4 regions of the Streptomyces sp. NPDC048566 genome follow, and region 2 is predicted to be linked to each of the others. Evidence: riboswitches for the same ligand, from Rfam matches in the RefSeq annotation. Region 2 holds a riboswitch; each other region holds the start of a gene.

Region 1 (7,691 bases), on a different contig from region 2:
ACGCACCGTCACGGGCGGCGACAGCGACCGCTCCGCCCGGTACATCGCCCCGACCGTCCTGGCCGACGTCGATCCGCGGTCGCCCGTCATGGGGGAGGAGATCTTCGGCCCGATCCTGCCGATCGTCACCGTGGCCGGCCTCGACGAGGCCATCGCCTTCGTCAACGACCGCGACAAGCCGCTCGCGCTCTACGTGTTCACCGAGTCGGACACGACACGGGAGCGGATCGCCGCCGAGACCTCGTCCGGCGGGCTCGGCTTCGGCCTGCCGCTCGCCCATCTGACCGTCTCCGACCTGCCCTTCGGCGGAGTCGGCGAGAGCGGTATGGGCAGCTACCACGGCCGGTACTCCATCGACACGTTCAGCCACCGCAAGGCCGTGCTGGACAAGCCGCTGGCCTGACCCTCACGCGCTCCGGAGCGCCGGGCGCGGGACCGCCCGGAGACCGCGTCGCGGGCGGACCGGCCGGGCCGGGGCCGCCGTCACGGCGTCTTGCGCCCCCACTGCGGTCCCAGGCGCTCCCATTCGCGCGCCCACCGGTCGTAGCGGCGCTGGTCGAGCCGCCACCGGGCGAGTCCGCCGACCGCGAGGGCCAGTCCGCCGAGCGCCACGGCCGCCCCGGCACCGAGCAGACCCGCCTCGGTGGCCGCCGCGCCGGCGCTCGGCGGCGCCCCCGTGAGCCGGCCCGCGTCGTCCATCCAGACCACGACGTGCGCACCCGCCTTGTGCCCGGACTCCACTAGGGCGCGGCCGGTCCGCGGCGTGCCGTCCGCGGCGGTCCACCGCACCGTCGCGCGCACCTGTTCGTAGCTCGATCCCTCGCCGGAGGGGACCGCCGCGCCCGTGCCGTCGACCAGCACGGCCGGCACCGGGTGCCTCTCGTCGCGCAGCCGGTCGAAGGAGTCGCCCGCGGCACGCGCCGTGACCAGTCCGGCCGCGGCGCCGCCCAGCACGATCACCGTCCAGACGACCAGCACGATCCACGCTTCGACGACGTCGTCACGGCGGCGCAGCGGATTCCTCCGCCAGCGCCAGCACCACTGCCTCGCACCCCGTGGTCCCTGTGCTCCGCGCATGGCACCGCACCTCCTCGCTACACCACCCACAGTGCAAGCCGATCCCGGCGGGCGCGAGCGGGGGCGCCCGCCGACGCCGAGGCCCTCGCGCCCCGGACGGGCGGCGAGTCCCGCATCGTGCCCGGTCAGAGCGGCGTCACGGCTCGGCCGGGGTTCCCTCACCGGACGCCGACGCGGACCGCGAACCGCCCGTGCCGAGTCCGAACGTTCCCCACGCCGTCCAGGCCGGCCGCGCCGTCCGTGACCTCCTCGCCCCGTCCGGGCTGTCCGCGCCGCCGGTGACCTCCACGCCGTCCGAGCTGTCCGGGTCTGCCCGGGCCGTCCGTGCCGCAGGGCGCACGCCTGCCCACGTGCCCAGGCGTCGCCGGAACCCTCCGAGGCTGCTCACCGGCCGCCGAGCGCGCGGCCGGGCCGCGACGCCGGGACGCGGGCGCGCGCCCCCGGCCCTCCCTCGCGCAGCGGCGCATCCGGACCCGGCGCGCATCCGGACCCGGCGCGCATCCGGACCCGGCGCGCATCCGGACCGGGCGCGGGACGCCCGCCGTCGCGCCCGCCCCGATGCGGCCCCGCCCGCCGGCGGCGGAGCCGGCCCGCACCGGCGAGGACGCCCGGACACCGCGGTGCCCGGGCCGGTCCGCTCCCGCCGGCGACCGGCGCGGCTCCGACGGCTACAGCACCTCGGTCTCCTCGCGCGCCGCCTCGCCCCAGAGGGTGTGGAAGCTGCCCTCGCGGTCGGTGCGCCGGTAGGTGTGGGCGCCGAAGAAGTCCCGCTGGCCCTGGGTGAGCGCGGCGGGCAGCCGGTCCGCGCGCAGCGTGTCGTAGTACGACAGCGCGGCGGAGAAGGCGGGCACCGGGACACCCCGGCGGGTGGCGGTGGAGACCACCTCGCGCCACGGCACCTGCGCGTCCTTGATCTCGCGCGCGAAGCCGGCGTCCGACAGCAGGCTGACCAGACCGGGATCGACGGCGTAGGCGGCCCGGATGCGGTCGAGGAACGCCGCGCGCACGATGCAGCCGCCACGCCAGATCTTCGCGACCTCGCCGAGGTCGATGTCCCAGCCGTACTCGGCGGCGGCGTCCAGGATCATCTTCCAGCCCTGGTCGTAGGCGATCAGCTTCGAGGCGTACAGGGCGTGTTCGACCTGGCTGGTGAACCGCTCGGCCTCGGTGGCGGACAGGTCCCAGTGGGTTCCGCCGGGCAGGTCGCGGTAGGCGGCCCGCAGCGCCGCCTGACCGGAGGCGGCGCGCGCGAACGTCGCCTGAGCGATCGCCGTGACCGGGGAACCCAGGTCCAGGGCGGTCTGCACCGTCCAGCGCCCGGTGCCCTTCTGCCCGGCGGAGTCGACCACGACGTCGACGAACGGTTCGCCGGTGGCCCCGTCCTTGTGGGCGAGGACCTCGGAAGTGATCTCGATGAGGTACGAGTCCAGGCGGCCCCGGTTCCAGCGCCGGAAGATCTCCGCGATCTGCGCGGGCTGGTAGCCGCCCACCCGGCGCAGCAGATCGTAGGCCTCGCCGATGAGCTGCATGTCGGCGTACTCGATGCCGTTGTGCACCATCTTCACGAAGTGGCCCGCGCCGTCCGTGCCGATGTGGGTGGCGCAGGGCTCGCCGTCCACCTTGGCGCTGATCGACTCGAACATCGGGCCCAGCGAGGCGTACGACTCCGGGGACCCGCCCGGCATGATGCTCGGACCGTGCAGCGCGCCCTCCTCGCCGCCCGACACGCCCACGCCGACGAAGTGGATGCCGCGCTCGCGCAGCGACTGCTCACGGCGCCGGGTGTCGGCGAAGTGCGCGTTGCCGCCGTCGATGATCATGTCGCCGTCCTCCAGGAGCGGCGCGAACTCCTCGATGACGGCGTCGGTGGCCGAACCGGCCTGCACCATGATCATCAGCCGGCGGGGGCGCTCCAGCGCCGCGACGAGGTCTGCCGCCGACTCGGCCGGCACGAAGGAGCCCTCGTGCCCGAACTCCTCCATCAGCGCCTTGGTCCGGGCCGGGGTGCGGTTGTGGACCGCGACGGTGTAGCCGTTCCGGGCGAAGTTGCGGGCCAGGTTGCGGCCCATCACCGCGAGCCCTGTGACGCCGATCTGCGCGGTCGCCTTCATGGTGTGCTCCTAGGGTCCGGATCTGCGTCCCCGCGTACCTGACGGGCGAGCAGACGACTGTCGCTGTGCCGATCAGTACGCACGGCGGGGGCCGGGTTGTTCACCGCGGCCGCGTCCCGCCGGACGTGCGGCCGTCGGGGCCGGGCGGCACCGCGGCGGGCACACCGCCGCGCGGGACGCGGCGGCCCGTGCGCGCGGGCCGCCGACGCGGACACCCGCGGACCCGTTCACGGGCTTCGGCGCAGCGCCCATCCGTGGTCGACCGGACCGATACCGGCGCCGAGCGGGAATCCGGCCGCGATCGCCGCGGTGACGTACTCCTTGGCCCGCCGTACGGCGTCCGGCACCGCGCGGCCCTCGGCGAGGCCCACCGCGAGTGCCGAGGCCAGGGTGCAACCGGTGCCGTGCGTATGCCGGTTGTCGTGACGCGGCGCCCGCAGCCAGTGCTCGGCCGTCCCGTCGGTCAGCAGGTCGACCGCCTGACCCGGCAGGTGACCGCCCTTGACCAGCACCCAGCGCGGGCCGTACGCCAGCAGCCGGCCCGCGGCCCGCAGCATGCCCGCCTCGTCGGCCACCCGCACGCCCGTCAGCTGCGCCACCTCGTCCAGGTTCGGGGTGGCCACCGTGGCCCTCGGCAGCAGCCGGGTCCGCACCGCGTCGAGGGCGTCCTCCGCCAGCAGCCTGTCCCCGTGCTTGGAGACGCTCACCGGATCGACGACGACGGGCACGTCCGCGTCGGCCAGCAGCTCGGCGACCGTCGAGACCAGCGACGGCGACGCCAGCATGCCGGTCTTCACGGCCTGGACGCCGATGTCGTCGACGACGCTGCGGTACTGCGCGCGCACCGACTCCCCGGTCAGCTCCCAGGCACCCTGCACACCCACGGAGTTCTGCGCCGTGACCGCGGTGAGCACGCTCATCCCGTGGGCGCCGAGCGCCAGCATCGTCTTCAGGTCGGCCTGGATCCCGGCGCCTCCGCCGGAGTCCGATCCGGCGATCGTCAGGACACGGGGCGGCGTGGTCATGAGGGTGTTCCTCTCGGAGTACGGCACCGGTCCCGCCTGCCCGAGGGGCGGACGAACCGGCGCGAGGCGGAGGTCGGGGCCGTGCCGGGACCGGCGCGGCCCGGCGCTGGGGCGTGTCGCGCGCCCCCTCTGCCGCCCTCCGGGCGAACGAGGGACGTCGGCGACACGCCCTAGACCCGGCGGCGGCGCAACCGCAGCGGGGCGTAGAGGACGAGGGCGACGAGGAACGCCACGTAGTACGAGAGATCGGCGCCGTGCAGGGCGGCTGCCACCGGGCCCACGTACAGGCCGGTGTCCATGAACGGGACCGCGGCGGCGAAGGCGCCGGCGAAGGCGAGTACCGGCGGCCCCACGGCAGGACGCCGGGCCGACTCCTCGGCGAGGTCCGGCGGGGCGCCGCCGCGCTCGCGCGCACGCGCCGCCCAGTCCACGCCGACCACCGCGACGAACCCGGGAATCCAGTACCCCACGAACAGCAGGACGTTCTGGAAGCGGGCCGCGGTGTCGGCGGCGTGCATCCACAGGACGAGCGGGAAACCGAGCGCCGCGGCCACGGCGGCGGCCACCGGGCGCGGCATCCGCACCCCCAGCGTCTGGAGGGCCAGCGAACCGCTGTAGTCGTTCATCGCGTTGCTGCACACCGCCGCCAGCGCCACGGCGAGCAGCCCGAACGCGCCGGCCGCCCCGCCGCCCAGCACCCTCTCCACGCCCGCCGCCGTCTGGTCGGTGAGCACGGACGCGCCCCACAGGCCGAGCACCTGCACGGAGACGAACGACGCGACGAGACCGAGCAGCGTGCACCAGAACATCCGGGGGCGCGAGGTGGCGCGCGGCAGGTAGCGGCTGAAGTCACTCGCGTACGGGGCCCAGGACAGCGACAGGCTCAGCGCGACGGTACTGGTGAGCACGAAGGCGCCCGCCCGGTCGGCGCCGTGCGCGGAGCCCGTCGCGGCGGGGTGGACGCCGTCCAGCATGCGCCACGCGATCACCGCGAAGGCGACGGCGAGCACGAAGGTCATCACGATCTGGAGCCGGTGCACCGCTTCGTAGCCGAGGACGCCGAGCGCACCCTGCGCGGCCATCACGACGAGGACGCCGACCCAGAACGGCCAGCCGCACAGCCGTGCCAGCGCGTCCCCGCCGAACAGCCCGATCAGCGCGTCCCAGGCCACCGAGGACGCCCACTGCAACAGCCCGGGAAGCACCACCGCCCTGCCGAACGCAAGCCGTGCCAGGGGGAGTTGACCGATCCCGGTGAGGCTGCCCCAGGTGCACAGCACGGCGGTGGGCAGCGCTCCGACCACCGTCCCGAAGACCACGGCCGCCAGAGCGGTGCGGAAGTCCAGGCCGAGGGCGATGCCGATGGTCCCCGTGAACACACCCGTCATCGTCAGGTTCGGGGCGAACCACACGGTGAACAGCCGCCAGGGCCCGCCGTACCGGTTGGCCTCCGGCACCGGCCCGATGCCGTGGCCCTCCACCCGCAGGTCGCCGGGGGCGGCGGGCATCGCCCCGTCGAAGACGGCCGCCCGTGCGTCGACGGGCAGCCCGTCGGAAACATGCGCCGATGGCATGGAAGACATCCCTCCGCCAGTACGAACTGGTTCAGGTTCGACGGGTGTGATCTCAGCCCTCGGTCGGGGCACCCCGTGTCCGGTACGACGGACACACTAACCCCATCCCCGGGCTCGCGTGCACGGCGGACCCGCGCCCTCCGGCCGCCTGCGCGGACCACCCGGAACCCCGTGCCCCGCCCCCGTACACCTCACCGGACCCGGCCGGGCCGCCTGCAGCGCGCGGTGTGCCGCCCCTCGGTACTGTCGGAGGTGATCGCCGCCCGCTCTCTCGTTCCCGGGCTCCCGGACCCGGGTGGCCGGGCGGAAGGAGGCAGGCGCCGTGACCGTGATCTCCCTGAAGACCGCGCGACTGCGCGAGGGGCCGACCCTTCCGTACGCGGAGGCCGGCTACCCCGGCGGCACCCCGGTCGTGTTCGTGCACGGCCTCGCCGACTCCTGGTGGTCCTTCGAGCCGCTGCTGCGCCGGCTGCCGCCCTCCCTGCACGGGTACGCGCCCACCCAGCGCGGCCACGGAGACGCGGAACGGCCCCCGGACGGCTACGCCCCGGAGGACTTCGCCGCCGACCTCGTCGCCTTCCTCGACGCCGCCGAGATCCCGCGGGCCGTGCTCGTCGGGGCGTCCAGCGGAGGCATAGCCGCCCGCATCGTCGCGGGCAGCCACCCCGACCGCATCGCCGGACTCGCCCTGCTCGGCGTCCCCGCGACCCTCGCCGGCAACGCCGCCGCGGACGCCTGGGCGGAGCGGCTGGACGGCCTCGCCGACCCCGTGCCCCGCGCGTTCGCCGAGGAGTTCGTCGCCGCGATGTCGGCCGGCCCGCTCGCCCGGGGCTTCGCCGAGACGATGGTCGAGGAAGCCGTCAAAGTCCCCGTCCGCGTCTGGCGGGAGACCGCCCACGCGCTGCGCGACACCGACCTGCGCGCGACCCTCGGCGGCATCCTGGTCCCCACCCTGGTGGTCTGGGGGGAACAGGACCCGTTCCTGACCCGCGACGACCAGCAGACGATCCTCGACGCGGTGCACGGAGCGGCCTTCCTCTCCTACGAGGGCACGGGCCACGCCGTCCACTGGGAGCGGCCGGAACGCGTCCTCGCCGACCTCACCGCCTTCGCCACCCGGGTCGCGCCGGCCGGCCCGGCCTGAGCCGCGGGCCGGCGGACCCGGCCCGCGCATCGCCGCCCACGGCCGGCGGGCCGTGCCGCGGTGGCGGCGACCCCGCGCATCCCGCGGGAGCGTGTGCGAGACTGCCGCGATGACCGCAGAGACGATCACCGCGGCCGCCGCGGGCACCTGGACGCTGGGCGATCTCACCGTCAACCGCATCGGTTTCGGGGCCATGCGGCTGACCGGCAGCGCGGCCTTCCACCACGGCACGCCCAGCGAGCGGGACCGCTCGATCACCGTCCTGCGCACGGCGATCGCGTCGGGCGTCGACCACATCGACACCGCGGCCTTCTACTTCTCCGCGCTGCGCTCCGCCAACGAACTCATCAACAGCGCACTCGCCCCGTACCCCGACGACCTGGTCATCGCCACCAAGGTGGGGCCCTTCCGCGACTACTCGGGGGAGTGGGGGACCTCGGCCCGTCCGGACCAACTGCGCGCCCACGTCGAGGAGAACCTGCGCCAGCTCGGCCGTGACCACCTGGACCTCGTGTACCTGCGGCGGATGCGGCAGGCGTCCGTCGCCGAGCACTTCGGCGCCCTCGCCGAACTGCGCGAGGCCGGGCTCGTCCGGCACCTCGGCCTGTCCGACGTCTCGGTCACCCACCTGGAGGAGGCCCGCGTCATCGCGCCCGTGGTCGCCGTCCAGAACCGCTACGGACTCGGCGGCACCACAGAGGCCGACGAGGACCTGCTGCGGGTCTGCGGCGAACTCGGCATCGCCTTCGTGCCGTTCTAC
Region 2 (7,691 bases):
GCGGAGCTTGTTGCCGATCACACCGGTCAGGGTGTCATGCGCGGCCGGCCGGCCCGCGGGCGGTCCTCGGGACGGGCCGGGCCGCTCGACGGGCGAGCCGGGTGCGCGCCGGGCTCAGCGAATCCGGATCTTGATCGTCGAGCCCTTGGGCGCGCGCTCCCCGCCGTCCACGGACTGGGCCTTGACCGTGTCGCCGAAGAGTCCGAGCAGGCCGCGGTCCTCGTCCACCGCGAACCCGGCGTCCTCCAGCTTCTGCCTGGCCTCGTCCACGCTGTCGCCGACGACGTCGGGGACCTGGACCATCTCGGGGCCCTTGGAGACCGTCAGCGTCACCGTGTCGCCCGTGGCCGCCTCCCGGCCGGAGTCCGGGGACTGGCCGGCGACCTGGCCCTTGTCGAACTCGGAGGTCACCTGCTTCGCGGCGACCTTCACCTTCAGCCCGGCGTCCTCCAGCTCCGCCGTCGCGTCCTCGACGGACGACCCCGTGACGTCGGGCACCTCCACCGGGCTGCCCTTGCTCACCACCAGCGCGATCGCCGAACCGGCGCGCCGCGTGGTGCCGGTGCCGGGGTCGGTGCCGATGACGGAGCCCCGGGGCACGTCGTCGCTGAACTCCTCGGTGACCATCCCCGCGGCGAGTCCGGCGTCCTTCAGCTCGGCCCGTGCCCGGCCGAGGGCGACGCCCGTCAGGTCGGGCACCTTCACCGTCCGCGGGCCGTCCGACACGGTCAGTGTCACGGAGCCGTTCTCCCGGATACGCTCCCCGACCCCCGGGTCGGTGCCGATGACGCTGCCGCGCTTCACGGTGTCGCTGTAGGCGTGCTCCACCTGCCCCACGTCCAGGCCGGCACCCCGCAGGCGTTCCCTGGCCTGCTGCTCGGTCTGCGTGAGGACCGGCGGGACCTTGGTGAACTGCCCGGAGTTGATGTACCAGACCCCGCCGCCCAGGCCGAGGGCCAGCAGCACGGCGGCGACCACGAGCAGCGGCCCGCGCCGCGGACGCCTCCCGGGACGCCGCGCAGCGGTGGGCGGGGCCTGGAGGAGGCCGGTGCTCTCGAACCGGCTCGTCCGGTCGACCCCGGCGTCCTCGTCCTCGTTCACCGGCAGCGGGCGCTGCGCGGACAGCGAGCGGGGGATCACGCTCGTCCGGTCGCCGGCGTTGTCGTGGCCCGCGGAGAGCGCGCCCGGCGGGACGGCGTCGAGCTGCTCGTCCGTCAGCGCCGAGCGGGTCTCCAGGACCAGGCCGAGCAGCGCCACCGCGTCGGCGGGACGCACCTGCGGGGTGCGGGCGGTGGAGCCGGTGACCAGCCGGTCCAGGTCGTGCGCCATGCCCGGCACCCTGGCCGAGGGCGGGGGAACGTCCGCGTGGAGGTGCTGGTAGAGGACCTGGGCGGGGGAGTCCCCGGTGTGCGGCTTGGCTCCGGTGAGCATCTCGTGCAGGACGACCCCGCAGGCGTACACGTCGACGCGGGGGTCGGCGGTCCCGTGCTCGATCTGCTCCGGCGCCAGGTAGGAGACGGTGCCGAGGACGGCGCCCGTCGTGCTCGTCACGGTGTCCACCCCGCGCACCAGGCCGAAGTCGGCGACCTTGACCCGGCCGTCGTCCCCGATGAGGACGTTCTCCGGCTTCATGTCGCGGTGCACGAACCCGGCGCGGTGCGCGGCGCCGAGCGCGGCGAGCACCGGCTCCAGGATGTCGAGCGCCGCGCGCGGCTGGAGCGCGCCGCGCTCGCGCAGCACGTCGCGCAGGGTGCAGCCGGCGATGTACTCCATGGCCAGGTAGACGTACGACCCGTCCGTCCCCTGGTCGAAGACCTGCACCACGTTCGGGTGCGCGAGCCGCGCCACCGACTTGGCCTCCCGGATGAACCGGTCGACGAAGGAGCCGTCCGCGGCCAGCGCCGGGTGCATCACCTTGAGCGCGACCACGCGGTCGAGGCGGATGTCCAGGGCCCGGTAGACCGTGGCCATCCCGCCCACCGCGATCCGTGCGTCGACGCGGTAGCGGCCGTCGAGCACGTGTCCGACAAGCGGGTCCTGAAGGGTCGTATCCACGCAGGTGAGTCTACGAGCCGCCACTGTCGGACCGGCCCGTTCGGCCGATACCGGGGCACGACTGCGACCGACCTGTGACGCGCGACGCACCGCCGCCGACCGGCCCGCCCGCCCGCGCCCGCCCCGCTCGCACCCGCTCCGCCGGGCCCCGACGCCCCGGTCGCGGACCCGGTTCGCGACCGCCGCGGCCCCCGCCCGCGACGGCGGCCCCCGCCCGCGACGGCGGCGCCCGCCCGCGCCGGCCCCGTTCGGGGAGGCGCGTCCCCCCACGGCGCGGGACGGGCCCGGCCCGCCCGCGCCCGCCGAGAGGGGCGCCGCCGCGCGGGCCGTCGCCCCGGTCAGAAGGCCGGCCGCTCCGGGTCCAGGTCCGCCCGGCCCTCGGTGGGGGAGGAGGCGGAGGCGAAGTGCCGGCGCGGGATGCGCCCCGCCCGCCGGGCCAGCCGGCCACCCTCCACCGCGTGCCGCATCGCCTCCGCCATCAGCACCGGCTCCTGGGCGCGCGTCACCGCCGAGGCGAGCATCACGCCCGCGCAGCCCAGCTCCATCGCGAGCGCCGCGTCCGAGGCCGTACCGGCCCCGGCGTCCAGAATCACCGGTACCCGCGCGCGCTCGACGATCAGCTCGAAGTTGTGCGGGTTGCGGATGCCCAGCCCGGAGCCGATGGGCGAGCCGAGGGGCATGACCGCCGCGCAGCCCACGTCCTCCAGCTTGCGGGCGAGCACCGGGTCGTCGTTGGTGTAGGGCAGCACGGTGAAGCCGTCGTCGACGAGGGTCTCCGCCGCGTCGAGCAGCTCCACCGGATCGGGTAGCAGGGTGCGCTCGTCGGCGATGACCTCCAGTTTGACCAGGTCGGTGCCGAGCGCCTCGCGCGCGAGGCGTGCGGTGAGGACGGCCTCGCCGGCGGTGTGGCAGCCGGCCGTGTTCGGCAGCACGCGGATGCCGAGCCGGTCCAGCACCGACAGCACCGAACCGTGCACGGACGGGTCCACCCGCCGCATCGCGACGGTCGTCAGCTCCGTGCCGGACGCCACCAGGGCGCGCTCCAGCACGTCGAGGCTGGGCGCCCCGCCCGTGCCCATGACGAGCCGGGAGGTGTAGCTGCCGCCTCCGAGGAGGAAGGGGTCGTCGGCCATCGGTCAGCCTCCTTGTACGGCGGTGAGGACCTCGACGCGGTCGCCCTCGGCCAGCGCCGTGGACGACCACCGTCCGCGGGGGACGACGGTCTCGTTCAGGGCGGCGGCCACCCCCGAGGGCGCCGGGGTGAGGGTCGCGACGAGGGCGTCGAGAGCGGTCCCGGCGGCGATCCGCCGCCGCTCTCCGTTGACGACGATGTTCATGCGGGCTGCTCCGAGAGGGCGGAGGCGCCGAAGCGCCGGGGGGAGAACGGGCGGGCTTCGGCGGGGAGTTCGCCGGTGGTCAGGACGTGCGCCAGCACGTCGCCGGTGACCGGGGTGAGCAGCACCCCGTTGCGGAAGTGGCCGGTGGCCAGCAGCAGACCCTCCAGTGCGGTGGGGCCGAGCAGCGGCGCGTTGTCGGGGGAGCCGGGGCGCAGGCCCGCGCGGGTCTCGGTGAGCGGCAGCTCGGTGATCCCGGGGACCAGCTCGTGGGCGTCGCGCAGCAGCTCGTACACGCCGCCCGCCGTCACCGTCGTGTCCCAGCCCAGTTCCTCGCTGGTCGCGCCCACGACGAGCTCGCCGTTCTCCCGCGGCACCAGGTAGACGTGGCTGCCGCGGACCACGGCCCGCACCGTGCGGTTCAGCAGCGGCGGGCGGTCGCGCGGCACCGCCAGCCGGAGCACCTGGCCCTTCACCGGACGGACCGGCGGCAGGACGTCGGCCGGGACGCCTTCCAGCCGGCCGCTCAGGCTTCCGGCCGCGAGCACCACCCGGCCCGCGCCGAGCGCCGTGCCGTCGGCGGTCACCACCCCGGTGGCCCGGTCGCGGTCGACGGTCAGCCGCTGCGCCCAGGTCCGGTGCAGGCGCACCCCGGCCCGCTCGCACGCCGTGAGCAGGGCCGCGGCGAGGCGCCGCGGGTCGATCTGGTGGTCGCCGTCGACCCGCAGGCCGCCGCGCACCCCGGGGGCGAGCATCGGCTCCAGGCGGCGGCACTCCCGGCCTGTCAGCCACTGCGACGCCAGTCCGCAGCGGCTCTGCAGCGCGTGCAGGTCCCGCAGGTGGGCGCGGTCGTCGGCGTCCAGCGCGACCGCCAGGGTGCCGCACTGCCGGTGGCCCGGGTCCCGGCCGCTCGCCTCGGTGAGCTCGGCGACGAACTCCGGGTAGCGGCGCGCCGAGGCGAGGTTGAGCCCGAGCAGGGTCTCCTCGCCGTAGTGCAGTTCGGTGACGGCGGCGAGCATCCCGGCCGCGACCTGCGCGGCCCCACCGCCGGGCTCGGGATCGACGAGCGCGGTGGCGAGTCCGCGCTGCGCGGCCCGCCAGGCCGTGACCAGGCCGATGATCCCGCCCCCGATGACGAGGACGTCGGACGGTCGTGTGGACGAGTGTGTAGGCGACATGGGCGTCCAGCCCCTCCCTTCGCCGGCATGACCCGGATCAGGTTCGTACGGTCGGAGGCCGCCCCAGCCTCCCTCTCAGCCCGTTGCGCCGGGCTCCCGCGAGTGCTTTGCGTCCGCCACCCTAGCCCGCGCCCCGCGAGCCGGTAAGGGAGCCTCGGCCCGGCGCCCGGGCGGACGGCTCCGTGCTCCGCGGCGGAGCGGGCCCTCGGCGCGGGGGCGGTCCGGGTGTCCGCCGCGTCCGGCCGCCGGCCGTGCCCGGCGGCCGGGAGCGGCCGCCGTCCGCGGGGGCGCCTTTTCCGCCGGCCGCTGTGCGGCGGATCACCGGACGTGAGCGATGACTGACGCAACGTCAGGTGTCTATGGTGATCTGGTGAGCGAGCAGACGCAGGCGAAGGCGCAGGGGTCCACCGCGCGGCGGGTCGTGGTGGTGGGCGCGGGCATGGCCGGGGTGCAGACGGCGGTCGCCCTGCGCGAACAGGGGTTCACCGGCACCGTCACGCTGATCGGAGCGGAGCCCCACCAGCCCTACGACCGGCCGCCGCTGTCCAAGGCGGTCCTGCTCGGCACGGCGGACGGCGCGGCCCTCGACGTCGACTTCGCGGCCCTCGACATCGAGCTGCGGCTCGGCCTGGAGGCCCTCGGCGTGCGCGCCGCGGACCACGAACTCGACACCGCCGCGGGGCCCGTCCCCTACGACGTCCTGGTCGTGGCGACCGGCGCCGAACCCATCCGTCTCCCCGGCGCGGAGGGACTGCCGGGAGTGCACCTGCTGCGCACGCTGGACGACGCCGAACGGCTGCGCCCCGTCCTGCTGGGCCGGCAGGGCATCGTGGTCGTCGGAGCGGGCTGGATCGGCGCCGAGTTCGCCACCGCGGCGCGTGAGGCGGGCTGCGCGGTGACCGTCGTCGAGGCCGCCGACCGGCCGCTGGCCGCCGTGCTGCCCGCCGAGGTGGCCGCCCCGATGGCCGCCTGGTACGCCGACAGCGGGGCCACGCTGCGCACGCGCACCCGCGTGGAGCGCGTCGAGCCGGGGGCCGTGGTGCTGGACGACGGCTCCCGGGTGCCCGCGGGCGCCGTGGTCGTCGGGATCGGCGCGCGGCCCGCGACCGGCTGGATCGCCGGCTCCGGCATCGCCCTCGGAGCCGACCGGGAGATCCTCGCCGACGCCCACCTGCGCACCTCGCTGCCGGACGTGTACGCCGTCGGCGACTGCGCCTCCTTCCCGTCCGGACGCTACGAGGACCGCCTCCTGGTCCACCACTGGGACAACGCGCTCCAGGGGCCCCGCACCGTCGCCGCCAACATCGTGGGAGCGACGCCCGCCGCCTACGACCCGGTGCCCTACTTCTGGTCCGAGCAGTTCGGTCGTTTCGTGCAGTACGTCGGCCACCACACGCCCGCCGACGAGCTGGTGTGGCGGGGCGACCCCGCGGGCGCCGCCTGGTCGGTGTGCTGGCTGCGCGGGACACGCCTGGTCGCCCTGCTGGCGGTGGGCCGCCCGAGGGATCTGGCGCAGGGCCGGCGGCTCATCGAGGCGGGGGCCCTCATGGACGCGCCGCTGCTCGCGGACCCGTCGAGGCCGCTGAAGACGGCCACCGCGCAGACCCCGCCCGCCTGAGCCCGTCCCGGGTCGGACGCCCTCGGCTTCCGACTGTCGGTCCGGGATGGCAGGCTTGTCCCGTGACCGAGATTGACGCAAAGATCGATGCTCTCGTCCCCGCCTGGCTCACCCTCCCCGACATCGCCGAGCAGTTCGGCGTCGAGGTGACCCGCGTCCGGCAGCTGGTCAAGGACGGCCAGCTGATCGCCGTACGCCGTGGTGAGAACCGCGCGCTGCACGTCCCCGCCGCCTTCATCGACGGGAACGAGCAGAAGGTCGTCAAGGGCCTGTCCGGCACCCTGACGCTCCTGCGGGACGACGGCTTCACCGACGAAGAGGCCCTCGAATGGCTCTTCACCCCCGACCCCACCCTGCCCGGCACCCCCGCGCAGGCGCTGAGCGAGAATCGCGGCACGGAGGTGAAGCGCCGCGCCCAGGCGCTCGCCGTCTGACCTGTTCGAGACGATTCGGCGCGGCGAGCGCGGCGGCCGGGCACCCGGCCGCCGCGCTCCCCGCGCACCGACCACGGGGGACCCACGCATGCCCGCAGCAGCCGCCACTTCCGCCCGCGCCCGCCTCGCCGACGCCCGCGTCTACCTCTGCACCGACGCCCGCAGGCGCCAGGGCGACCTCGCCGAGTTCGCCGACACGGTCCTCGCGAGCGGCGTGGACATCGTGCAGTTGCGCGACAAGGGCATGGAGGCGGCCCAGGAGCTGGAGCACCTGCGGGTCCTCGCCGACGCCTGCGCCCGCCACGGCAAGCTCCTCGCGGTCAACGACCGGGCCGACGTGGCCCACGCGGCGGGCGCCGACGTGCTGCACCTCGGCCAGGGCGACCTGCCCGTCCCCGCCGCCCGCGCGATCGTCGGCGACGGGGTGCTGATCGGCCGCTCCACCCACGCGGGTCCGGAGGCCGAGGCCGCCGCCGCCCAGGACGGCGTGGACTACTTCTGCACCGGCCCCTGCTGGCCCACCCCCACCAAGCCCGGCCGGCACGCCCCCGGCCTCGGTCTCGTCCGGCACGCCGCCGGCCTCGGCACCGACCGCCCCTGGTTCGCGATCGGCGGCATCGACCTCGGCCGCCTCGACGAGGTCCTCGAAGCGGGCGCCCGCCGGGTCGTCGTGGTCCGGGCCATCACCGAGGCGGAGGACCCGGGCGCCGCGGCCGCCGAGTTCGCCAAGCGGCTGCGCGCCGCGTAGGACCGTCTCCCACCGGGCTCCGTCCCTCCCGCGGCGGGCGTACGGCGGCGGCCCGCGAGGCCGTCGGGCCGTCCGGGAGGCGCCGGCCCGCCGGCCTCGCCTCGGCCGGCGTCGCGGCCCGCTCCCGGCCGGGAACGGGGGGTGACCGCCGGCCGGGAACGGCCCGGCTGTCCGAGGGGTGGACAAGAAGCCGACAGATGGGACAAATCCCATCGGTTCGGTTGGGGGACCGGCCCCCGCTGGCTAACCTGCGACTATGGCCCTCGGATCTGCCTCCACCAGGACTGATCGCGCGCGAACGGTGCGCGACATGCTCGCGACCGG
Region 3 (7,691 bases), on a different contig from region 2:
TCGGCGTTGCCTCCGCCTCCGCCGCGCTCGCGCTCGGCGTGGCCGGCAACGCACTCGCCTGCAACATCCGTGACTTCTCGGCCGTCGCCACCTGCGACAACGGGAAGGGCAGCATCACCGTGACCGACATCGACGCCTCCGGCAAGGAGGCGACCGTCACGGTCTACCTGGAGTCCAACGGCGCCGACGAGAAGAAGGTCGGCAGCCAGACGGTCAAGGGCACCCGCAAGGGCGCCACCGTCACGTTCTCGGAGGACTGGGCCCCCGAGGCGCAGTACCGCATCCACGTCGACGTCCCGGGCCTCGTCAACGCCGACGTCTCCCCGACGCTCACCACCTCCGCCGAGGGCTGCGCCTCGCCGTCCCCGTCGCCGTCCGGGACCCCGGAGCCGTCGACGACGCCGCAGCCGAGCGAGACCCCCTCGGAATCGGCGCCCCCGTCGTCCGAGGAGAGCAGCAGCACCGCTCCCGCGGCGCCGGGCGACAACGCCCCGTCGGCGGCGGCCGGTGAGTCCAACCTCGCCGAGACCGGCGCGAACTCCAGCACCCCGATGATCGCCGGGATCGCCGGCGCGCTCGTCGTCGTCGGTGGCGGAGCGGTGTTCTTCGGCATGCGCCGCCGCGGCGCCTCGAAGACCGACTGACCCACCCCGCAGAGCCGTGTGGCCCGCCTCCCGCCCGGAGGCGGGCCACACGGCCTTCCGGCCCGGCCCGGGCTCTCAGCCGAGCAGCACGACCTCGGCGGGGTCGAACTCCACCCCGACCACGTCGCCCGGCTCCGGGGCCTCCCGCAGCGCGCAGGCCGCCTCCAGCTCCGGCGCGTCCCGCGGCCGGAGCCGTACGGCGACGTGCGTGCCGCGGAAGGTCCGCGCCGTGACGGTGCAGCGCAGCCCGTACTCCGGGGCCACGAGCCGTACCCCGGCGGGCCGTACGAGCAGCGACCCGGGGCCCTGGGCGCTGCCCTCGGGCACCGGGACCTTCCCCCAGGGGGTGTCGGCGGCCTCGGCGCCGACCGCCGCCGGCACCACGTTGTCGAAGCCGAGGAAGCGGGCCACGAAGGCGTCCGCGGGCCGCTGCCAGACCTCCAGCGGCGTACCCGACTGCGCGATCCGTCCGTCCCGCATCACCACCACACGGTCCGCGAGCGCGAACGCCTCCCCCTGGTCGTGCGTGACGGCGAGCACGGTGGTCCCCAACGCCTCGAAAAGGCCGCGGAGTTCGACGACGAGCCGCTCGCGGAGCGAGCGGTCGAGCTGGCCGAGGGGCTCGTCGAGCATCAGCAGGCGGGGCCGCGGAGCGAGCGCGCGGGCCAGCGCGACGCGCTGCTGCTCGCCCCCGGAGAGCGAGGCGACGGCCCGGTCGCGGGCGCCGGGCAGTCCGACGAGGTCGAGCAACTCCGCCACCCGGGACGCCTGTTCACGCTTCGGCGTGCCGTGCATGCGCAGCCCGAAGGCGACGTTGCCGCCCACGTCCCGCTGCGGGAACAGCTGGTGGTCCTGGAACATCAGGCCGACGCCCCGCCGGTGCGCGGGCACCCCCGCCTGGTCGCGGCCGTCCAGCGTCACGCCGCCCGAGTCCAGCGGCTGAAGGCCGGCGACGGCCCGCAGCAGCGTGGACTTGCCGCTGCCGCTCGGCCCGAGGACGCACACGGTCTCGTGCTCGGCGACGTCGAGGTCGACCGCGTCGAGCACGGCCCGCCCGCCGAGTCGTACGGTCGCGCCCCTGAGGCTCAGCAGCATCTAGAACTCCCCGGTCCGGTCGGTGCGTACCCGTTCCAGCAGCAGCAGCGCGACCGCGCACACCACCATCAGGATGGTCGAGAGGGCCATCGCCTGGCCGTAGTTGAGATCGCCGGCGCGCCCCAGCAGCCGGGCCACCGCGACCGGCAGCGTCGGGTTGTCGGGCCGCGCGATGAAGACCGTCGCCCCGAACTCGCCGAGCGAGACGGCGAACGCGAACCCGGCGGCGATCAGCAGGGCGCGGCGCACCATCGGCAGGTCGACCTCGCGCCAGACCCGCCACGGGGACGCCCCGAGCACGGCCGCGGCCTCGCGCAGCCGCCCGTCGACCGCCCGCAGCACGGGCAGCATCGTGCGGACGACGAAGGGGACTCCGACGAGCGCCTGCGCCAGCGGCACCAGGATCCAGCTGCTCCGCAGGTCCAGCGGTGGCTCGTCCAGGGCGATCAGGAAGCCGAACCCCACCGTCACCGCGGAGACGCCGAGCGGCAGCATCAGCAGCGCGTCGAGGCCCCGGACCAGCCGTCCGGCGCGGCGGGTCAGCGCCGCCGCGGCCAGGGCGCCGATCAGCACCGCGATCGCGGTGGCGGCGAGGGCGTACTCCAGCGAGTTGCCGACGGCGGTGATCGGGGCGACGAGGAAGGTGCCCCCGTCGTCGTGGGCCAGCGCACGGTAGTAGCCGAGGTCCGGGGCGTCCAGTGAGCGCTGGACGAGGACGGCGAGGGGCAGCACGAGGAGGACGGCGATGCTCGCCAGCACCCCGGTGAGCATCGCCCACTGCCCCGCGCCGCGCGGCCTGCGCGCCGTCGTCCGCGCGGACACCAGCCGCAGCGCGCTCTCGCGGCGGCGGACGGTCGCGGCGTGCACCGCGAGGATCGCCCCGACCGCCGCGAACTGCACGAGGGTGAGCACCGCCGCCGTCCCGAGGTCGAAGATCTCGGAGGTCTGCCGGTAGATCTCGACCTCCAGGGTCGAGAAGGCGGGGCCGCCGAGGATCTGCACCACGCCGAACGAGGTGAAGGTGAAGAGGAAGACCATGAGGGCGGCGGCGGCCACGGCCGGGGCGAGGGCCGGGAGCGTCACCCTGCGCCAGGCGGCGAGGCGGGAGGCGCCCAGCATCCGGGCGGCCTCCTCCTGGCGCGGGTCGAGCTGCGACCAGAGGCCGCCCACGGTCCGCACCACGACCGCGTAGTTGAAGAAGACGTGCGCGAGCAGGATCGCCCACACCGTGGTGTCCAGGCGGACGCCCCACAGCTCGTCGAGGAGTCCGCCCCGGCCGACGAGCGCGAGGAACGCCGTGCCCACGACGACGGTCGGCAGGACGAAGGGCACGGTCACCACGGCCCGCAGGACCTGCTTTCCGGGGAAGTCCAGGCGCGCCAGGACGTAGGCGCCGGGCAGCGCGACCAGCAGGGTGAGCGCCGTGGAGGCCAGCGCCTGCCAGGTGGTGAACCACAGCACGTGCCGGATGTCGGGCCGGGCCGCCACGTCCACGATGCGGCCGAACCGCCAGCCACCGTCGCCGTGGAGCCCGCGCGCGACGATCGCGCTCACGGGATAGGCGAAGAACACCGCGAAGAACGCGACGGGCAGGGCCATCAGGCCGAGCCGCGCCGCGTTCCGCCGGCGGGCCGCGCGCGGGGCGCCCTCGGCTACTTGAGGACGAGCGAGGTCCACGACGTGACCCACTGGTCGCGGTCGGCGGCGATCTTCGCGGGAGCCAGCGTGTGGGGGTCCTTGGCCTGCGGTCCGAACTCCGTGAACTCCTCGGGCACCCGCGCGGTGCCGGTGACCGGGTACACGAACATGTTGAGCGGCATGTCCTCCTGGAACTCCTTGGTGAGCAGGAAGTCCAGGAGCGCCTTGCCGCCCTCGCTGTTCCCGGCGTTGCTCAGCAGGCCGGCGTACTCGACCTGGCGGAAGCAGGTGCCGTCCACGACGCCGGTGGGAGCAGTGTCGGGCCTGGGGTCGGCGTAGACGACCTCGGCGGGCGGCGACGAGGCGTAGGAGACGACGAGGGGACGGTCCCCCTTGGCCTTCCGGCCGCCCGCGGACCCGGAGAACTCGTCGTTGTAGGCCTGCTCCCAGCCGTCCACGACCTTCACGCCGTTGGCCTTGAGCTTCTTCCAGTAGCCCTGCCACCCGTCGTCGCCGTACTGCGCCGCGGTGCCGAGCAGGAAGCCGAGGCCGGGCGAGGAGGTCGAGGCGTTCTCGGTGACGAGGAGGTCCTTGTAGGCGGGCTTGACCAGGTCGTCGAAGGACCGCGGCGGCGCGAGGTGGTGCTTCGCGAAGTACGCCTTGTCGTAGTTGACGCAGATGTCGCCCGAGTCGACCGGCGTGACGCGGTGCTTGTCCCCGTCCACGCGGTACCGGTCGGCGATCCCGGCGGAGCCCTTCGCCTCGTAGGACTGGAACAGCCCGTTGTCGAGGGCCCGGCTCAGCAGGGTGTTGTCCACGCCGAAGAAGACGTCGCCCTGCGGGTTGTCCTTGGTCAGGATGGCCTTGTTGACCGCCTGCCCGGCGTCGCCGTCCTTCAGGACGCGGACCGTGTACCCGGACCGCTTCTCGAAGTCGGCGAGCACGTTCTTGGAGACGGCCCACGAGTCGTGGGTGACGAGCGTGACGGTCTTCTTCCCGCCCGAGGCGCCGGCGTCGGCGTCGGACGAGCCGCACGCCGACAGCACGGGCAGGGTGACGAGGCTCAGCCCGACGGCCGTGGCCGCGAGCCGCCTGCTGCTGGTGATGGTGCTCACTGATTCCTCCTGGGTGACCAGGAGAAGACGCGGCCCTGCCCGGGACCTCTGACGGTTCCCGGGCAGGGCGCAACAGCTTGAGTGATGACCGAACTTCCTACCCAGAATGACCTGGGCAAGGTTCAGAGGGTCTGCGGTCTGTCCCGCACTCTCAGCGCTGTGGCGCTCCCCTGTCGGAATATGAAGTTGACTGATGCCGGTTGGCCGTGACGGTTATCAGACTACCGCTCGGTCGCGGCGAGCTGACCGCACGCCCCGTCGATCTCCTGACCGCGGGTGTCCCGGACGGTGACCGGCACGCCGTGGGCCGCGATGGCCGCGACGAACGCCTTCTCGTCCTCGGGCCGCGAGGCCGTCCACTTCGACCCCGGGGTCGGGTTCAGCGGGATGAGGTTGACGTGGACCGGCTTGCCCTTGAGCATCCGGCCGAGCCGGTCGCCGCGCCACGCCTGGTCGTTGATGTCGCGGATCAGGGCGTACTCGATGGACAGGCGCCGCCCGGACTTCGCGGCGTACTCCCATCCGGCGTCGAGCACCTCGCGAACCTTCCACCGGGTGTTCACGGGGACGAGGGTGTCGCGCAGCTCGTCGTCCGGGGCGTGCAGGGAGATCGCCAGCCGGCACTTGAGGCCCTCGTCGGCGAAGCGGTTGATGGCCGGCACCAGACCCACGGTCGAGACGGTGATGCCGCGCTGCGAGAGGCCGAGGCCGTCCGGCTCCGGGTCGGTCAGGGCGCGGATCGCGCCGACCACCCGCTTGTAGTTGGCCAGCGGCTCGCCCATGCCCATGAAGACGATGTTGCTGAGCCGGGCCGGGCCGCCGGGGATCTCGCCGTCGCGCAGCGCCCGCATCCCGTCGACGATCTGGTGCACGATCTCGCCGGTCGACAGGTTCCGGTCGAGCCCGGCCTGTCCCGTGGCGCAGAAGGGGCAGTTCATCCCGCAGCCCGCCTGCGAGCTGATGCACATGGTCACCCGGTCCGGGTAGCGCATCAGGACGGACTCGACGAGCGTGCCGTCGAAGAGCCGCCACAGCGTCTTGCGGGTGGTGTCCTGGTCGGTGGACAGGTGCCGGACGACCGTCATCAGCTCCGGAAGCAGCGCCTCCTGGAGCCTTCCGCGCGAGGCGGCCGGGATGTCCGTCCACTGCTCGGGGTCGTGGGCGTACCGGGCGAAGTAGTGCTGTGAGAGCTGCTTGGCGCGAAACGGCTTCTCACCGATCGCGGCAACCGCCTCCTTGCGCTCGGCGGGCGTGAGATCGGCGAGGTGCCGCGGCGGCTTCTTGGCTCCGCGCGGCGCGACAAAGGTGAGTTCTCCGGGCTTCGGCATAACCCCACCAGTGTCGCAGATCCAATCGGGTGACCTGCGGCTCAAGGTCTGGGGGCCTGTCGCTGGCGGTCGCCATCTGTCGTTGCCGATCCGCCTCGCACGGCCCACAGACGGCCCAGGCGGTCGTCCGTCCTTCTTCTGTGGCTCGCACGGTACGACGTCAGACCAATCAACCGACGTGCACCAATGATCAACAGCAGTTCGAACACTTAGCCACAGCGTTCAACGAACTCCAAGTTCCACGTTGATTCATAGAGTGTTTGTTCGATGCGTGCGGTTCGATTAATTTGCCTGTTTTCTCCTGTATGACACTTTTGCTTGCTACATTCCAAGGTCAAGAGGTCTCTGAGTTAGGTAATCCTCGGCTGACTCCCACGTTGAGCGTTCAGAAGTTGCCACGCGTTCGTCGCGTTCAGATGTGCTAACCTTCGGGATCATGGCAGAGGACCAAGCACTTCGGGACGCATTGGGGGTGGCGCAGCGGCAACTCCTGGAGGCGGAGACTGAACTCCGTGAAGTACAGGAGCGCGTGCGCAACCTGCGGTCCGTCGTGTACGGACTCAAGCAGATCTTTGAGCCGGGGGATGCGGGACGTGTGACCGACTCCGTCGGCGCCGACTCAAGCGAGCCTCGCGCCAAGCGCAGGCGGGGCCACGGAGCGGAGGGGGCGGTAACCGCCTCGGTGCGACGGGCCGTACAACTCCTGACAGAAGCCGGCCGTCCGATGCGGATGTCCGAGATCACCGAAGAGTGGCAGAACCGGGGATGGGTCAACCCGGACTGGAAGGCGCCGAAATCGGCTATCAACATGATCTTCCAGCGCGCCCTGAAGGTAGGGCTTGTGGGCCGTATGCCCGACCGCTCGTGGGTCCTACGAACGGACGTGACACAGGCTGACGGCCCCACCGACGGTCAGGCCCCGCTTTTCCAAGGGGGCGAGGACCATTAAGTGGCTCCGTCCGGTACTGCTACCGGGGCACCCACACCGCTCCGCACTCCATGCAGTGAGGTTGGCCGGCGTACCCGGAAATGGTGCCGTCCTGGCGAAGGCACACGGCTCCCTGCTGCGAGCTGTTCGGCACTCGCAATTCGAACCAGCCACTGCCGCACGAACAGGTAGCGGAGCCGTTGTCGGGTTGGGACGCGGCCCTCCGTGCACTCAGGTCAACGACGCTCATAAGTCAACTCACAGAGAGGAGACCTTCGCATGACGCGAAGGCACGGGCCGATCGGCCCGAACGGAGAGTGGAAGACCGGTCAGCGAGTCCCGGCGAACGGTGACTACACGGACCAGTACGGAGTGACCACGACGCACGACGCGGGGGCCACGTTTCCGCCGTGCATCGGCCGTAAGGGCGAGTGCGCCTACCGGACGCTCAGCCAAGCGCGTACTGCCTAGCCGAGACGCTTGATGGTTGCCGCCATCTAGCGTCAGTTTTTCCCTTGAGGGGTGTAGGGCCACTGGCCTTGCACCCCTCTCCCTTTGCTCTTACGGCCGTGCACTAAGCCGTCCGGAGGAAGTGCTATTGGAACCGATCACGGCGCCTCTGTCCAGAGGGCCAGCCCCGCCTCATCCGAACGAATAGCGGTAGACACACGGTCAGCGTACGACGTGACCTCAGGCGATTGCGACTCGGCCCTCCTTTCTTCACAGGCGAAGAGCATTCCTTGTCACCCGACTCAGTGACGGCCGGTACAGAAGCCCACACACCTCAATCCCCCCAGCTCCCATCCCGTCTGCCGTCGGCCCACACACCGTGGAGCGGGCGTGGTTCAGGGCGTCCAGGTGGAGCGCGCCACTGTACGAACGACCTGGACGCCCTGGGCCGCGTCTGCTCGGCTCTGCCTGGGTCGACGGCAGACGGGATGGG
Region 4 (7,691 bases), on a different contig from region 2:
TGCTGGTGATGTTCTCTCCCCCCGAGAGCTGATCCGGCGTATCGGGGTTCCCTAGGGGGACGGTCAGGGGAGGACAAGGGGCGCGAGGGCCCCGTGCGGTCTCCTCGGCGACCTAGCATCGGTGGCAGGACGACAGACGACCCGGAGACGGCGTCCCGACGGCGGGGCCACGGGCACGAGAGGCAAGGACGAGGGCGATGCGAGAGATCTTCGACGGGATGCCGTGGTGGGTGAAGTGGGTCGCGGTGCCGATCATCGCCCTGGTGGTGTTCGGCGGCCTGATAGCGAGCGTCGTGGGCTTCGTCATCGGCCTGCTCTTCAAGCTGCTCGTCTTCGTCGCGCTGGTCGGCGGGCTGATCTACATCGTGCGGAAGTTCATGGCGGGCTCGTCCTCCCGCGGCGACTGGTGACGTGCGCGACGGTGGGCGATCGGTAACGGCACGACGGCAAAGGGAACCCCAGGTTCCCTCGGGCGAGGGAAGTTTCCGGCGAGGACGGCTCTGAGCGGGGGAGGGCCGTTAAAGTCCGGAATTCGACGCGGGGTCGATCCCCGCGGGCAGCGCACACCCCCTCCCGTGTCCCCCGCACGGGCGGTCCTCCTCGCGCTTCGGGAGTGCCTCTTGGCCACGGTTGACACCGCACCCGCACCATCCGCAGCTCCACCTCTGCAGCGATCGGCCGAACCCGCGGTGGCCCGCGTCCCGCCGGCACAACTGCGGACCTCCCCGGCCGAGACGCTGTCCCGCCCGTCGTCGTCCGTGGTCGTCACCCCGCCGGGAGAACGCACCGCGCCGGGCGGTCGGCCGGCCGGGTCCGCGGCCTCGCGCGAATCGGTACGCGCCGGAACCGCTCCGGCCGCGACCCGGCACCCGCGGACGACCGGCTCCGCACACGGCGTGTCCGCCGAACCGGACGCGGCCGCCCTGGAGCCGCACCCCACCACCCTGATCGGTTCGGTCCAGCGGGCGATGCGACTGCTGGAAGCGGTCGCCTCGCGCAGCCAGGGGGCGCCCGCCAAACAGCTTGCCCGGGAGGCCGGACTCGCGCTGCCCACCGCCTACCACCTGCTGCGCACCCTCGTCCACGAAGGCTATCTGCGGCGCGACAAGGGATTGTTCTTCCTCGGGGACGCCGCCGAGCGCCTGAGCGGCAGCGCAGCCCAGCAGAAACGTCGCAGCACGGTGCGCGAGACCCTCGCCCGCTGGTCTGACGCGATCGGAGCTCCCGTCTACTACGCGATCTACCGCGAGGGCGAGATCGAGGTCATGGGGGTCGCCGACTCCCCCGCGACCCCCGCGGTCGAGGAGTGGGCCGATTTCCGGGAGACCGGCCATGCGCACGCGATCGGCCAGTGCCTGCTGTCCCAGCTCGACGAGACCGCTCGACGCGACCACCTCGCCCGGTATCCGGTGCGATCCCTCACCCCGTACACGGTGCGTGACGGCGAGCGGCTGCTCAGGCGGCTCGAACGCACCGCCCGGATGGAGCCGGTGATCGAGCGGCAGGAGTACGCGCTGGGGGCCGTCTGCGCCGCCGTGCCCGTCACCGTGGGCCGTACCGCCGGGGCGATCGGCCTTTCCCTGCCCTCCCGTCAGGCCGACCGGCTGCCTCTCGCCACGCAGCGGCTGCAGAGCGAGATGGGCCAGGTCCTGGGGTCACTCGGGCTCTCTATCAGCATCTGAAAAATCACTCCTTGTGATCTACCGTGCACGTTGCGCAATATTTCAGCTGTGTCGGGGGATGATTCCTGGCCAGACGACGGCGAACGACGGGGTAGGCGATGCGCGAGTCGGTGCAGGCAGAGGTCATGATGAGCTTCCTCGTGTCGGAGGAGCTCTCCTTCCGCATCCCGGTGGAGCTGCGCTACGAGACCTGCGATCCCTACGCCGTGCGGCTGACCTTCCATCTGCCCGGTGACGCGCCGGTGACCTGGGCGTTCGGACGGGAGCTGCTGATCGACGGGGTGGGCCGGGCCTGCGGTGACGGCGACGTGCACATCGCGCCGGCCGACCCGGACACGCTCGGTGAGGTGCTGATCCGCCTTCAGGTCGGTTCCGACCATGCCCTGTTCCGGTCGGGTACGGCTCCGATCGTGGCGTTCCTCGACCGGACCGACCGGCTCGTGCCGCTGGGCCAGGAGCGGTCCCTCGACGGCTTCGGCACCAGCCTGGACGAGGCCCTCGACCGCATCCTCGCCGAGGAGCAGAGCGCGGGCTGAGAGCCTGCGACCCGACCGCCGTGACGCTGCCGCGGCAGCGGTTCCGCGGTGAACGCCGCAGGGTCGCGCGGGCCTGTCCACCAGGGGTCAGCGTTTGCGCCGCCGTCCCTTTCCGCTCTTCGCGGGTGACCCGGACGCAGCCGGTTGCGGGGCGGCCGGGCCTCCCGTGCGGTCGGCCGCGACCACCAGAGCGGCCAGTGCGGTCGTCACGGGCACGGCGGCGACCAGACCGATCGACCCCACGAGCGTGCGCACGATCTCCTCGGCGACGAGTTCGCTGTTGGCGACCGTGCCCACGCTGCTCTGCGCGATCGAGAACAGCAGCAGCAGCGGCAGCGCGGCGCCCGCGTAGGCCAGGACGAGGGTGTTGACCACCGAGGCGATGTGGTCCCGGCCGATCCGGATTCCCGCTCGATAGAGACCGCGCCATCCCATGGTGGGATTCGCCTCGTGCAGTTCCCAGACCGCGGACGTCTGTGTCACCGTCACGTCGTCGAGCACACCGAGCGAACCGATGATGACACCGGCCAGCAGCAGACCGCTCATGTCGATGGCCGGGTACAGGCCGTGGATCAGCCCGGTGCTGTCGTCCGTGTTGCCGGTCAGGAAGGCCCAGTCGATGAAGACCGAGCCGAGGATGCCGATCAGCAGCAGCGACAGGAGCGTGCCGACCACCGCCACCGAGGTCCGGGCCGACAGTCCGTGACACAGGTAGAGGGCGATCAGCATGATCGCGCTGGAGCCGACGACCGCCACGATCAGCGGGTTCGACCCCTGAAGGATCGCGGGGAGGATGAAGAAGTTCAGGATCAGGAAACTGATGGCGAGGGCGATCAGCGCCATGATGCCCCGCATCCGGCCCACCACCACGACGACCACGGCGAACAGGCCGGCGAGCAGGGAGAGGGGCAGCCGGCGGTTCGCGTCGGTCACCGAGTACTGGAGGTTCTCGGGGGCAGAGGGCTCGTAGGCGACGATGACCTTCTCGCCGCGGTGCAACTGCCGTGACTGGTCCGGCTGGACGATCTCGGTGAACGTGCGGCCCGTGTCCTTTCCGGAACCGATCCGGATGGTCGCCCGCTTGCACGCACCCTTCGCCTGCTGCCGGCCCAAGGAGCCTTCCGGTGCGGAGGTGTCACCGCCCGGGGTCCCCCCGGAGGCGTTCACGGAGGCGCAGTCCACCTCGACGACCTTCGTGACGGTCGCGTTCTGCGTCTGCCGGTCGAAACCGACACCGGTGCGCTCGTGGGCCGGGGCGCCACCGGGCCACAACACCACGAGTCCCACGGCGACAGCGGCCGCGAAAGGGATCAGAACCGCGGCGATGACCCTGCGCAGACGCATCGATACGGGCGCTGCGGGGCCGTGGCTGTGCGTGTGGCCGTGTCCACCGCTCGGGCCGTGCCCGTGTCCGCCCCCCGACCCGCGCCCCCGGCCGTCACCCGGGCCCTGCCCGTGTCCGCCACCGGAGACCGGTCCGTGACCGTCACCGGGGCCCGGTGCACCGCCCTGGCCCGGTCCGCGGCCGTCGTACGGTCCGGGACCGGGCTTGTCGTCGAGGAGGCCGCCGTTCCCGCCGCCGACCGCGGGGTCATGAGCCGTTCCCTGCCCGGTGTCGTGCCGGTGGCCGTACGCGGACCCCGGCCCATGCCCCTGACCGGCACCGGGACCATGTCCACGGCCGTCGCCGGCGCCTCGACGGCGCGGCGGCTCGGACGGTGGGAACGAGGGCTGCTGGGTCGTTGTCACCGACCGATCATCGCAAGAACGGCAAGGGCCCCCTGTTCACCGCGCCAGATATGACGCTAGCGTGGTGGCACCTTTGTACACGCGGGAGCTCGGAGCACCGGGCTGAGAGGGCGCTGACCTCCGTCTTCGCGATGTTTCACATGAAACATCGGTGAACGGAAGCCGCTGCGTCGACCGCCGAACCTGTTACCGGGTAATGCCGGCGTAGGGAGTAGGTCTCATGACCATCAAGGACGTCAACACGCCTGCCTCCAGCCAGTCGGACGGTGCCACGTCGCCGTCCGGAGGCGAGGAGGCAGGGAAGTCCATCGGCTGGCACAAGGCGTACGTCGAGGGTTCGCGGCCCGACCTGCGGGTGCCGGTCCGTCAGGTTCACCTGACGAACGGGCAGTCCGTGACGCTGTACGACACCTCCGGCCCGTACACCGATCCGTCCATCGACACCGATGTGCGCCGGGGCCTGGCGCCGGTGCGGGAGAACTGGATCATCGCTCGCGGCGACACGGAGGAGTACGCGGGCCGACCCGTTCGTCCCGAGGACGACGGAATCAAGCACACCGCGCCGCGGGGCGGTCTGCGCAATCTCGACGCCGTCTTTCCCGGGCGTCCCCGGCTGCCGCGGCGAGGGCGCTCGGGGCAGGCGGTCACGCAGCTCGCGTACGCGCGACGCGGCGAGATCACTCCGGAGATGGAGTTCGTGGCGGTCCGGGAGAACGTCGAGCCCGAGATCGTCCGGGCGGAGATCGCCGCAGGCCGGGCGGTGCTGCCCGCCAACGTCAACCACCCCGAGATCGAGCCGATGATCATCGGCAAGCGGTTCCTGGTGAAGGTCAACGCCAACATCGGCAATTCGGCCGTCACCTCCTCCATCGAGGAGGAGGTCGAGAAGATGACCTGGGCGACCCGATGGGGCGCCGACACCGTCATGGACCTGTCCACCGGGCGCAACATCCACACCACGCGCGAGTGGGTGCTGCGCAATTCCCCCGTGCCCATCGGAACGGTCCCGCTGTACCAGGCGTTGGAGAAGGTCGACGGCCGGGCCGAGGAACTCACCTGGGAGATCTACAAGGACACGGTCGTCGAGCAGGCCGAACAGGGTGTGGACTACATGACGGTCCACGCGGGTGTCCGCCTGGCGTACGTGCCGCTCACCGCGAACCGCAAGACCGGCATCGTCTCGCGCGGCGGTTCGATCATGGCCGCCTGGTGCCTGGCGCACCACAAGGAGTCGTTCCTGTACGAGAACTTCGAGGAACTCTGCGAGATCCTCGCCGCGTACGACGTCACGTACTCCCTCGGCGACGGCCTGCGGCCCGGATCCATCGCGGACGCCAACGACGCCGCGCAGTTCGCCGAGTTGAGGACACTCGGGGAACTCAACACGGTCGCGAAGCGTTTCCACGTACAGACGATGATCGAAGGCCCGGGACACGTCCCGATGCACAAGATCAAGGAGAACATCGACCTTCAGCAGGAGATCTGCGATGAAGCTCCGTTCTATACGCTCGGCCCGCTGACCACCGACGTCGCGCCCGCGTACGACCACATCACCTCCGGTATCGGTGCCGCCATGATCGCTTGGTGGGGCACCGCCATGCTCTGCTACGTGACGCCCAAGGAGCACCTGGGCCTGCCCAACCGTGACGACGTCAAGACCGGGGTCATCACGTACAAGATCGCCGCTCACGCGGCCGATCTCGCCAAGGGCCACCCCGGTGCTCAGGACTGGGACGACGCGTTGTCCGACGCCCGCTTCGAGTTCCGGTGGGAGGACCAGTTCAATCTGGCCCTCGACCCGGACACGGCACGGGAGTTCCACGACGAGACGCTGCCCGCCGAGCCGGCCAAGACGGCCCACTTCTGCTCCATGTGCGGTCCGAAGTTCTGCTCCATGAAGATCAGCCAGAGCATCAACGAGCGGTTCGGCGGGGACACCGCCGAGGGTGCGTCGGCGGAGGAGATCTCCGAGGGCATGCTCCAGAAGTCGCGCGAGTTCGCGGCGGCGGGCAACCGGGTCTACCTGCCGTTGGCCGACTGACCCGGTCGCGGGGCGCGGTCCGGGGAGGTGAGCCTGCCCGGACCGCGCCCGGGGCGGATGCGCCCCGGCCGGGGCGGGCGGCGCGGGCGGTCATGCCGGGCTGTCCTGCGGATACCAGCGAAGCTCCACGGTGTTGCCGTCCGGGTCGCGCACGTACAGCGAGGTGGCCGTACCGCGCGCGCCGAAGCGCGGGCCGGGACCGTCGACCACGGTGAAGGTGCCGGCGGCGATCACCTCGTCCCAGTCGAGCGGCTCCACGGCGAGGCAGATGTGGTCGACGTTGGTCCCCGCGCGGACTCCGGCGACGAGATCGATGATGGTCTCCCCGGTGACCCGCACCGACGGGAACGGGGCCTGCCCGAGGCGCCACTCGGTGACGCGCACCGGCTCCAGGCCCAGCAGCCCGACGTAGAACTCCAGGGACCGTTCGACGTCCTCGACGGTGAGGACCAGGTGGTCGAAGGCCTTCACGCGCACGGGGGTCATGCCGCCTCCAGGGCCACCGCGAGGCGCAGCCACTCGGCGAAGAGGGCGGCGTCGACCTCGTCGGCGCGGCCGAGTTTCACCGAGGCCATCCGGCGGGCCCCGGGCACGAGCCGGCCCGACGGATCGCTCACGTCCCGGCCGCGCCAGAGGCCGAAGGTGACGGAGGACGTGTGGGCCTTGAGCAGGCAGACCGGGGTCCGGCCGGGTTTGTCGCCGAGGCTCCAGACGGGATGCCCGTGCCACACGGCGCCCGAGGCGGCGGGCAGGACCGATTCGACGACCGTGACGATCCGCTCGCCGATGTCGCGCAGCGGGTGGTCGAGGGTGTCCAGGTAGGAGGTGATCTCCGAGGCAGACATGGGGTTCCGTTCGGTTCGGGCCGGTGAGGGCCGCGGCGGGAGTGTTCCCGGGAGGTGCCGGTCGGGAGGGTGTGACGGTGCGGGGGAGGCCGGAGCAGCCCGGCCGCGGACGGTCCGGCGGGCCGTGGTGACGTCTTCCACGATCCGCTGTCCGGGGAGTGTCATCAAGGCATGATCGGTATACGACCGTTGAGTCGGATTCAACGCCGGAGGGGCTGTGCTGGAGCGACTGGAGATCGAGGCCTTCCTGACGCTGGCCGAGGAGCTGCATTTCGGCCGTACCGCCGAGCGGCTGCGCATCACGACCGGACGCGTCAGCCAGGTGATCAAAAAGCTGGAGCGGCGGCTGGGCGGCGCGCTGTTCGAACGCAACAGCCGCTCCGTCCGGCTCACCGCGATCGGGCGCGGACTGGCCGACGACCTCGCGCCCCTGGTCGCGGCGATGGACGAGGCGGTGGATCGGGCGATGCGGGCCGGTCGCGGAGTCACCGGGGAACTGCGGGTGGCCTTCCTCGGCGAGTGGACCGCTCCGGCACTGCTCCGGGCTGTCGCCCTGTTCGGTGAGCGGCACCCCGGCTGCCGGGTGGAGGTGCGGGAGGTGCAGCTGGCCGACTCGCGGGCCAGTCTGCTGGACGACTCGATCGACCTCCTGCTCGCCTCGTACCCGTTCGACGGAATGGCCTGCGGACCCGTGCTGCTGCGGGAGAGACGGGTCCTCGCCGTGGCGGCCGGGCACCCCCTCGCGCACGAGGAGGAGCTGTCCGTGGAAGTGCTCGCCGATCACCCCGTGGTCCAGTACCCGCAGGTGACCTCGGCGGGGTTCAAACGGGACCGTACC

What was found. Region 2 has a riboswitch for thiamine pyrophosphate ahead of thiO (glycine oxidase ThiO). Riboswitches for the same ligand answer to the same signal wherever they lie in the genome.
Region 1: it holds a riboswitch for thiamine pyrophosphate, as region 2 does, so the genes downstream of both, ACGFS9_RS27675 (purine-cytosine permease family protein) here and thiO (glycine oxidase ThiO) in region 2, are expected to answer to the same signal.
Region 3: it holds a riboswitch for thiamine pyrophosphate, as region 2 does, so the genes downstream of both, ACGFS9_RS20745 (thiamine ABC transporter substrate binding subunit) here and thiO (glycine oxidase ThiO) in region 2, are expected to answer to the same signal.
Region 4: it holds a riboswitch for thiamine pyrophosphate, as region 2 does, so the genes downstream of both, thiC (phosphomethylpyrimidine synthase ThiC) here and thiO (glycine oxidase ThiO) in region 2, are expected to answer to the same signal.

Annotation. Positions count from the first base shown of each region.
Region 1 covers NZ_JBICWL010000026.1:10,903-18,593, forward strand. The annotation lists gene ACGFS9_RS27655 (aldehyde dehydrogenase family protein) at 1-403, shown strand, start outside; gene ACGFS9_RS27660 (hypothetical protein) at 484-1,077, opposite strand; gene gndA (NADP-dependent phosphogluconate dehydrogenase) at 1,746-3,188, opposite strand; gene thiD (bifunctional hydroxymethylpyrimidine kinase/phosphomethylpyrimidine kinase) at 3,416-4,213, opposite strand; gene ACGFS9_RS27675 (purine-cytosine permease family protein) at 4,384-5,787, opposite strand; TPP riboswitch at 5,779-5,873, opposite strand; gene ACGFS9_RS27680 (alpha/beta fold hydrolase) at 6,110-6,931, shown strand; gene ACGFS9_RS27685 (aldo/keto reductase) at 7,041-7,691, shown strand, end outside.
Region 2 covers NZ_JBICWL010000006.1:70,688-78,378, reverse strand. The annotation lists gene ACGFS9_RS12800 (deoxyribonuclease IV) at 1-30, opposite strand, end outside; gene pknB (Stk1 family PASTA domain-containing Ser/Thr kinase) at 115-2,055, opposite strand; gene ACGFS9_RS12790 (thiazole synthase) at 2,394-3,188, opposite strand; gene thiS (sulfur carrier protein ThiS) at 3,192-3,392, opposite strand; gene thiO (glycine oxidase ThiO) at 3,389-4,567, opposite strand; TPP riboswitch at 4,565-4,677, opposite strand; gene ACGFS9_RS12775 (NAD(P)/FAD-dependent oxidoreductase) at 4,938-6,185, shown strand; gene ACGFS9_RS12770 (Rv2175c family DNA-binding protein) at 6,248-6,619, shown strand; gene thiE (thiamine phosphate synthase) at 6,708-7,367, shown strand; gene metF (methylenetetrahydrofolate reductase [NAD(P)H]) at 7,624-7,691, shown strand, end outside.
Region 3 covers NZ_JBICWL010000013.1:94,693-102,383, reverse strand. The annotation lists gene ACGFS9_RS20760 (LAETG motif-containing sortase-dependent surface protein) at 1-644, shown strand, start outside; gene ACGFS9_RS20755 (ABC transporter ATP-binding protein) at 720-1,739, opposite strand; gene ACGFS9_RS20750 (ABC transporter permease) at 1,740-3,416, opposite strand; gene ACGFS9_RS20745 (thiamine ABC transporter substrate binding subunit) at 3,392-4,492, opposite strand; TPP riboswitch at 4,569-4,674, opposite strand; gene rlmN (23S rRNA (adenine(2503)-C(2))-methyltransferase RlmN) at 4,714-5,820, opposite strand; gene ACGFS9_RS20735 (hypothetical protein) at 6,257-6,769, shown strand.
Region 4 covers NZ_JBICWL010000004.1:183,604-191,294, reverse strand. The annotation lists gene ACGFS9_RS09740 (cupin domain-containing protein) at 1-32, shown strand, start outside; gene ACGFS9_RS09735 (DUF5326 family protein) at 198-410, shown strand; gene ACGFS9_RS09730 (IclR family transcriptional regulator) at 945-1,682, shown strand; gene ACGFS9_RS09725 (SsgA family sporulation/cell division regulator) at 1,781-2,218, shown strand; gene ACGFS9_RS09720 (YibE/F family protein) at 2,306-3,967, opposite strand; TPP riboswitch at 4,039-4,195, shown strand; gene thiC (phosphomethylpyrimidine synthase ThiC) at 4,188-6,008, shown strand; gene ACGFS9_RS09710 (VOC family protein) at 6,099-6,485, opposite strand; gene ACGFS9_RS09705 (DUF1801 domain-containing protein) at 6,491-6,853, opposite strand; gene ACGFS9_RS09700 (LysR family transcriptional regulator) at 7,071-7,691, shown strand, end outside.